DNA from 2 places in the Polaromonas sp. P5_D5 genome. Region 1 is predicted to be linked to the other one. Evidence: riboswitches for the same ligand, from Rfam matches in the RefSeq annotation. Region 1 holds a riboswitch; the other holds the start of a gene.
The links. A riboswitch is a leader RNA that binds a small molecule or an ion and turns the genes downstream of it on or off. The one in region 1 is predicted to bind glycine.
Positions count from the first base shown of each region.

Region 2: another riboswitch for glycine. It lies ahead of ACXJKE_RS16295 (D-amino acid dehydrogenase); the one in region 1 lies ahead of gcvT (glycine cleavage system aminomethyltransferase GcvT).

Region 1 is NZ_JBFUMJ010000002.1:359,060-363,031, reverse strand. It holds gene ACXJKE_RS08425 (TRAP transporter large permease) at 1-963, shown strand, start outside; gene ACXJKE_RS08420 (hypothetical protein) at 1,036-1,605, shown strand; glycine riboswitch at 1,633-1,748, shown strand; glycine riboswitch at 1,770-1,873, shown strand; gene gcvT (glycine cleavage system aminomethyltransferase GcvT) at 1,929-3,089, shown strand; gene gcvH (glycine cleavage system protein GcvH) at 3,144-3,509, shown strand; gene gcvP (aminomethyl-transferring glycine dehydrogenase) at 3,568-3,972, shown strand, end outside.
Region 2 is NZ_JBFUMJ010000003.1:732,000-735,971, forward strand. It holds gene ACXJKE_RS16280 (alpha/beta fold hydrolase) at 1-237, shown strand, start outside; gene ACXJKE_RS16285 (hypothetical protein) at 234-716, shown strand; gene ACXJKE_RS16290 (GrpB family protein) at 914-1,456, shown strand; glycine riboswitch at 1,681-1,790, shown strand; gene ACXJKE_RS16295 (D-amino acid dehydrogenase) at 1,902-3,215, shown strand; gene ACXJKE_RS16300 (DUF1737 domain-containing protein) at 3,309-3,515, shown strand; gene ACXJKE_RS16305 (DinB family protein) at 3,515-3,972, shown strand, end outside.

The DNA.
Region 1 (3,972 bases):
TCGGGCTCTTCTGTGGCCACTACTTTCGCCATAGGCGCCATCCTGATCCCGGCGCTCATCAAGCACGGCTACCCCACCGCCTACGCCGCAGCCCTGCAGGCCACCAGCGCAGAACTGGGCGTGATCATTCCGCCATCCATCCCCATGATTCTTTACGGCGTGAGCGCCGAGGTCTCGATCGGAGAACTCTTCATCGCCGGCTTCGGCCCGGGGCTTTTGATCGGCTGCGCGCTGATGCTGTTCGTGCACCTGTACTGCCGCTGGAAGGGCTGGGGCAAGCACGACGGCGACGGCCGCCTGAGCTTTGGCAAGGCGACCTGGCAGGCCGGCTGGGCGCTGCTGATGCCGGTGATTATTCTGGGCGGCATTTACGGCGGGATTTTCACGCCGACCGAGGCGTCGGCGGTGGCGGTGTTTTATGCGCTGGTCGTCGGCACCGTGATCTACCGCGAAATCAAGCCGGCCGACCTGTACGTCATCCTGCGCAAATCGGTGCTCTCCAGCGCCGTGATCATGTTCATCATCGCCAATGCCGGGCTGTTCGCCTTTCTGATCACCCGGGCCGGCGTGCCGGACGCCATAGGCCATTGGCTGGAAGCAGTGCTGCAATCGCCCGCCCTCTTCCTGCTCGGCGTTAACGCGGCGCTGTTCATCATCGGCATGTTCATTGAAACCAGCGCCGCCATCATTGTTCTGGCACCCATCCTGGCGCCAGTGGCTGTGCATTTCGGCATCGATCCGGTGCACTTCGGGCTGGTGATGGTGGTCAATCTTGCCCTGGGCATGATCACACCGCCTTTCGGCGTGAACCTGTTCGCGGCCTGCACCGTCGCCAGGATATCGCTGGACCGCATCGTGACCCACCTGATCCCCTTTGTGCTCGTCATCCTGGCTTGCCTGATGGTGGTCACTTACGTCCCGCAGCTGTCGCTGGCTCTGCGGGATCTCGTCTACGCAAAATAGCTTTTCGGACGGGATTCACGAGGCTGTCATTTTCAGCAGCCATGCTCGGGGTTTCATTTCAGGATGAAATCCATGCAGCTCCACAAAACCGACCGCGCCCGTGCCGAGCTCAAGCCCGGCGTGAGAACGCTAGGCCAGCGCGAGCGCACCCTGCTGCTGATGGCCGACGGCAGCAAGTCGGCCCAGGACTTCCGCCCGCTGTTTGAGGGCGACGGCGAAGCGATTGCCCTGCGTCTTTTGCGCGACGGCTTTCTGGAAGCCCATCCCGGCAAGACGTCCGCACCGGCAAAAAACCCCGCGCCTGCACCCGCCCACACACTCACGCCGGCGCAGCTACAGAACTTTCCCAGCCCCGAAACCACCCAGGCCATTCAGGTCTCTGCCGATCAATTTGAAGGCAAGCGCTCGCTTGCCACAACCCGGATGTTCCTGTTCGACATCTGCGAACGCATGTTCGCCCGGCGCAACCCGGAGATGGCCGAGCGCTTTCGCGAAGCGCTGCGCAATGCCAAAGACCGCGAGACAATGCTCGGCGCCTCGCGCGAAATGATCGAGGAAATCGAAAAAATCGCGGGCCACGAGCGCGCCGACTCCATCAGCGAGCGCATCGCCATGCTGCTGCCGCAGCACCAGGCCGCCTGATCGAGCCGACAGCGGCTTCCGTTACACTCAGCGGTGTCAGGAGAGAGTTTTCCTCGCGAAAACCGCCGAAGGCGCACGAGCACCCTGGGGGCACCCCCCTTGAGTAGCACTGAACGCTCAGGCAAAAGGACTGGCAACCGCCCTGCGGCGCACCACGCGGCAAGGCGTTCCCTACTGGAGAGAGGCCGCCTTTCACGGGCAGCCCACCGAAGGAGCAAGCCTGCATCGCCGGGTGAATCTCTCAGGTAAAGTGGACAGCAGGGGCAGCCCATGGATTGAGAACAAGTTCTTGCCATGACCGTGTTTGCCCCCTGGAGAATGCCTTGTCCGATTCGTCCACCTCTTCCGCCGCCCCCGAAACCTTGTTGAAAACGCCCCTGCATGACCTGCATGTGGAGCTTGGCGCGCGCATGGTGCCTTTTGCGGGCTATTCGATGCCGGTGCAGTACCCCGCGGGCCTGATGGCGGAACACCACCACACACGCCAGGCTGCCGGCCTTTTTGACGTGTCCCACATGGGCCAGCTACGCCTGGTGGGTGCTGATGCCGCAGTCGCGCTGGAATCCCTGATACCCGTTGATGTGATCGACCTGCCCGCCGGCAAGCAGCGCTACGGCCTGCTGTTGAACGACGACGGCGGCATCATCGACGACCTGATGTTCTTCAACCGCGACTACGCCAACGGCGGCGACCTCTTTGTCATCGTCAACGGCGCCTGCAAGGTCGGCGACATTGCACACATCCAGGCAAAGATCGGCTCGCGCTGCGAAGTCATCCCCATGCCGGAAATGGCGCTGATGGCGCTGCAGGGCCCACAGGCCGTCACTGCCTTGCAGCGCCTGGCGCCCGGTGTCGAAAAACTCGTATTCATGACCGGCGGCCGCTTCAGCGTGGCCGGCTGCGACTGCTTCATCACCCGCAGCGGCTACACCGGTGAAGATGGCTTTGAAGTCTCGGTGCCTGCTTCGCAAGCTGACGCACTCGCACGCGCGCTGCTCGCGCAACCTGAAGTCAAACCCATCGGCCTGGGCGCGCGCAATTCGCTGCGGCTGGAAGCGGGCCTGTGCCTCTATGGCAACGACATTGACACCACCACCACGCCGGTGGAGGCCAACCTCAACTGGGCCATGCAAAAGATCCGCCGCACCGGCGGCGCACGTGCCGGCGGCTTTCCGGGTGCGGACAAAATCCTGGCCCAACTGGCAGACCCCGCCCTACTCACCCGCAAGCGTATCGGCCTGGTGGCGCTGGAGCGCGTCCCTGTACGCGACCACACCGAACTGCAAAGCACCGACGGCATGGCTATCGGCGAAGTCACCAGCGGTTTGTTGGGCCCCACCATCAACCAGCCCGTCGCCATGGGTTACATCAAACCTGAGTTCGCTGCGCTGGGCACACGCGTGAACGCCATCGTGCGCGGCAAGCCGGTGCCCATGGAAGTGGCCGCCATGCCTTTCGTTCCCGCCCGCTACTACCGCGGTTAAGCACCAGATCAAGCTCCCCGTTTTATTCACCCCACTCAACCCCTGGAGAACCTCATGACCGTCAAATACACCGAAGACCACGAATGGGTCAAGATTGAAGGCAACGTCGCCACCGTCGGCATCACCGTGCATGCGCAGGATGCGCTGGGCGATGTGGTGTTTGTGGACCTGCCGGCTGTCGGCACCACCTTCGCCCAGAAAGAAACCGCCGGTGTTGTCGAATCCGTCAAGGCCGCGGCCGACGTGTATATGCCCTTGAGTGGCGAAGTCACCGAAATCAACGAAGCCCTAAGAGACGACCCATCTCTCGCTAACAGCGACCCGATGGGCGCCGGCTGGTTTTTCAAAGTCAAGCTGTCCGACCCAACGCAGCTTGACGCGCTGATGGACGAAACCCGCTACACCGCCTTCGCTGCCTGATTTTCTGACCGATTCTTTTTTCTGACTCCTGGCTGCCAAGCCTGACACGGGACCCGACATGTTGATGCAATCCGCCAAGCCCTTGGGCGATCTTGAAAACCCTGCCGAATTCATCGCCCGCCACATCGGCATCGATGACGCCGACGAAGTCCACATGCTCAGCATCGTGGGCTCGGCCTCGCGCCGCGCGCTGGTGGAAGGCATTGTTCCACGCTCGATTGCACGCAGCACCGCCATGGCCATCCCGGCCCCCGTCACGGAGGCGGCCGCGCTCAAGCAGCTCAAAGCCATCGCGGCCAAGAACCAGGTGTTCAAGAACTTCATTGGCCAAGGCTACTACGGCACCTACACGCCGGGCGTGATCCTGCGCAACATCCTCGAGAACCCCGCCTGGTACACGGCCTACACGCCCTACCAGGCTGAGATTTCGCAGGGCCGCATGGAAGCGCTGATCAACTTCCAG
Region 2 (3,972 bases), on a different contig from region 1:
CAGGCACCGCTGCACTTTGATATGCAGCGCGTAGCCGCCGTGCCGCGCACTTTTGTGAATTGCACCGAGCCCGCATTGGCCACGATTGAACCCAGCCGGCTGCGCGTGAAGGACGCAAAGTTCTGGGACGGTGCATGGCTGCCGAATTCGCGCGTGGTCGAAATCAAAACCGGCCATGACCCCATGATCAGCGAACCGGCTGCGCTGACGAAGATTTTGCTGGAAAGCGCTGAATGAGCCAGGTGGCCCGCCGCCAGTTCACAGCCGCGCTGGCAGCCGGGCTGGCCGTGCCCCAGCTTGCGCTGGCCAAAGACACGGCCTTGCCTGTGCCGGCCTCTTTGCCGGCTGCCGCTGGAATCGCCGCCCTTAAAAATGAGCCGCTGGTGCTGCTGGTCAGCCTGCCCGGCTGCCCATTCTGCGAGCTGGTACGGCGCAACTACCTGCTGCCAGGGCAACGAGACGGCAGCCTGCACGCCTGGCAACTCAACATCAGCGACCGCACGACACCGCTGACCGGCTTTGACGGCCAGGTGACAACGGCTGCGGCGCAAGTGGCCGCATGGAAAGCCGGTTTCACACCCACCGTGCTGTTTCTGGGCCCGGCCGGGCAAGACCTGGCGGAACGGCTGGTCGGCCTGGCATCTACCGACTTTTATGGCGCCTACCTGGAAGAGCGACTGACGCAGGCGCGCAAAGCTGTGCTGGCGCTCAGGTAAATGAAATGCAGACCGCCCCATTCGCAGCCGTGGGGATTTCTGGTTGCTATTGTTTTGATAGCTGCTCGCGCAATCACTGATTGGGCAAATGGCCTTTTTCATGCTTAAAGCCGCCTTAAAAATGACCCCGCAAAGGATTCTGGCGTGTCGCACAGCGTTTTTTGCCCCTGCACAACAACCTGCCAGCCGTCACGCGCATGACTGACCAGGAATCGCTGCTTGCCGCTATCCACGAGGAAGTGGTCTTGCAGGCCTACAACCCAGCCTGGCCCCAGCAGTTTGTGGCTGAGCGGGACCGCCTGCTTGCGCTCTCCCCTCAGCTGCCGGCCCGCCTGATCGACATCCAGCACATCGGCAGCACAGCCGTGCCCGGCCTGGCGGCCAAACCGGTGATCGATATGCTGGCCGGTGTGGAATCCATGGCGGCGGCCGAGGCGCTTCTGGCGCCGCTGTGCGCCAACGGTTACACGACCTCCGCTGAATTCAACGCCTCGCTGACCGACCGTAAATGGCTGATGCGCTGGACAGAAGGGCGGCGCACGCATCATCTGCACCTGGTGGTTCGCGGCGGCGAGGTGTGGGCGCAGCGCCTGCGTTTTCGCGACGCCCTGCGTTCGGACCCGGCGCTGGCGGCGCGCTATGCCGCGCTCAAGGCGGAACTGGCGGCCAGGCACCCGGGTGACCGCGAGGCCTATACCCATGCCAAAGCCGCGTTTGTGAGCGCAGCGAGCGAAGGCTGAGCCTCTCGCGTGCTCGCCCAGGGGTTTTGGCAATCCAGGCCCGCCACCTACTATTAAGAGCCTGAATCAACCCGCTAGACCTGTACTGAACGCCGCATTCACGCTTGGCAAAACAGGCTTCGGTGGTAAATTCAAACCCGTTCAAGCAGGAGAGCGCTGCCCCACAAGGCAGCCACCGAAGGCGCAAACTTCCATAATCGCTCAGGTCCCGTACTGCCCGGAACACACAGCCGTCTGGAGAGACGCCGCACGCAAGGTGCAGCGCACCGAAGGAGCAAAGCCGAAGCCCCAAGCAACGGCTGAATCTCTCAGGTAACAAGGACAGTGGAAGCGGCCGCAAGCATGTGATGGCTTGGCGGTTGCCACGATTCTTCCGATTCAACAGCAACCCCTGGCACGGCGCTTGCGCTACTGCAATGTTCTGCTTGAATGAAAAGGAATCGCCATGAAAGTCATGGTTTTGGGTGCGGGTGTCACGGGGATCACCACGGCCTGGTATTTGGCGCAACGCGGCCATGAAGTCACGGTGGTGGAGCGCCGCAACGCGGCCGCGATGGAAACCAGCTTTGCCAACGGCGGGCAAATATCCGTGAGCCACGCGGAGCCCTGGGCCAACCCGGGCGCGCCGCTGAAAGTGCTGCAATGGCTGGCGCGTGAAGATGCGCCGCTGCTTTTCAGGCTGCGCGCCGATGTGAACCAGTGGCTGTGGGGGCTGGAGTTTTTGCGCAACTGCACGCCCGCGCGCACGGCACAAAACATCAAGCAGATCGTGAACCTGGGCATGTACAGCCGCGGCGCGCTGCAAAAGCTGCGCGCCGAGCTGGGCCTGCTGTACAACGCGCAGACCAAAGGCATCCTGCACTTCTACACCAGCCAGGCCGAGTACGACGCGGCACAGGAGCCCGCGCGCATCATGCGCGAGCACGGCTGCGAACTCGACATGAAGACGGCCGACGAGTGTGTGGCGATTGAGCCCGCGCTGGCGCAATGCCGTGGCAGCATCGTGGGCGGCAGCATGACGCCCAGCGATGAATCGGGTGACGCCCGCGCGTTTACCGCCGCGCTGGCGGCGCGCTGCGAACAAGCCGGTGTGAAATTTCTGTACAACACCACCGTGCTGGGCCTGGACGCTGCAGAGGGGCAGCTGAACGGCGTGCAGGTGGCGATGGGCAGCGGCGAGGCCGGCGGCAAGGTCGAGATGCTGAAAGCCGACGCGTATGTGATGTGCCTGGGCGCCTTCAGCGCGCAGTGGGCCAAGGTGCTGGGGCAAAGCCTGCGCATCTACCCGGCCAAGGGTTATTCGGTCACGCTGCCCGTGATCAACGAGGCGGCGTCGTACCAGGTCAGCCTGACGGATGACGAGTACAAGCTGGTGTTCTCGCGTTTTGGCAACCGCTTGCGCATTGCCGGCACGGCCGAGCTCAACGGCTACAACACCGAGCTGAACCTGGTGCGCTGCAACGCCATCGTGCGCCGTGTGAAGCAGCTTTTTCCCGACATGACGGACGGCGAGGGCGCGCAGTTCTGGACGGGTCTGCGGCCGGCCACGCCGAGCAATGTGCCTTACATCGGCAAAAGCAAGGCCTCCAATGTCTTCCTCAACACGGGCCACGGCACGCTGGGCTGGACGCATGCCTGCGGCTCGGGCGCGGCGATTGCGGACATCGTGAGCGGGCGCGTGCCGGAAGTCGACTTTGCGTTTACCGGGATGCCGGCGCCGGGGCGTGTGATGGCATTGCCGGGGATGGCAAAGGCCTGAGCAAGGCCTGAAAAGGGGGTCTGAAGCACGGCGTCCTGCAGCAGGTGGGCGGAAACGGTAATATCGCCCTCCGTTCATCAGCCGCTTGCCGCCATGACATCACCCGCCACCACGCCCCCCGACGGTCTTCCCACCTACAGGCTCCTTACCGGCCCTGATGACGCGAGCTTTTGCCGCCGCGTGAGCGAGGCGCTGGCGCTGGGTTACGAGCTTTACGGCTCGCCGGCGGCGACCTTCAATGGCGAGAACGTGATCGTGGCGCAGGCGGTGCTCTGGCCTTCGCTGCGCAAGGCCGGCTGATGAGCCCTGCCCAGCCCCTGAACCCCGCAACGCTCCAGGCCATGGCGGATTTTCCGCGCCATCTGGAACAGTTTTACGATGCGATTCCTGAAAGCCACAAGGGTTGGACGCCGCCGTCGTGGGAAGGCATTCCGAGCGAAAACTTCACGGCCCTCGCGCAGATCTGCCACGTCAGGGACATCGAGATCGACGGGTATCACGTGCGGTTTCAGCGCACCTTGTCGGAAACCAATCCCGTGCTGGAATCACTGGACGGCTATGTACTGGAAAAGGAACGCGACTACGCGGCTGCTGATGCGCAGGAAGTCTTCGCGGCGTTTCGGGCAGCGCGCACCCGGACGATGGCCATGCTGTCGGGCATCACGCCCGAGCAACTTGGCCGCACGGCGGAATTCGAAGGTTACGGCGCGCTCACGCTGCGCAGCCTGGTGCATTACCTGTGCAGCCACGACCAGCA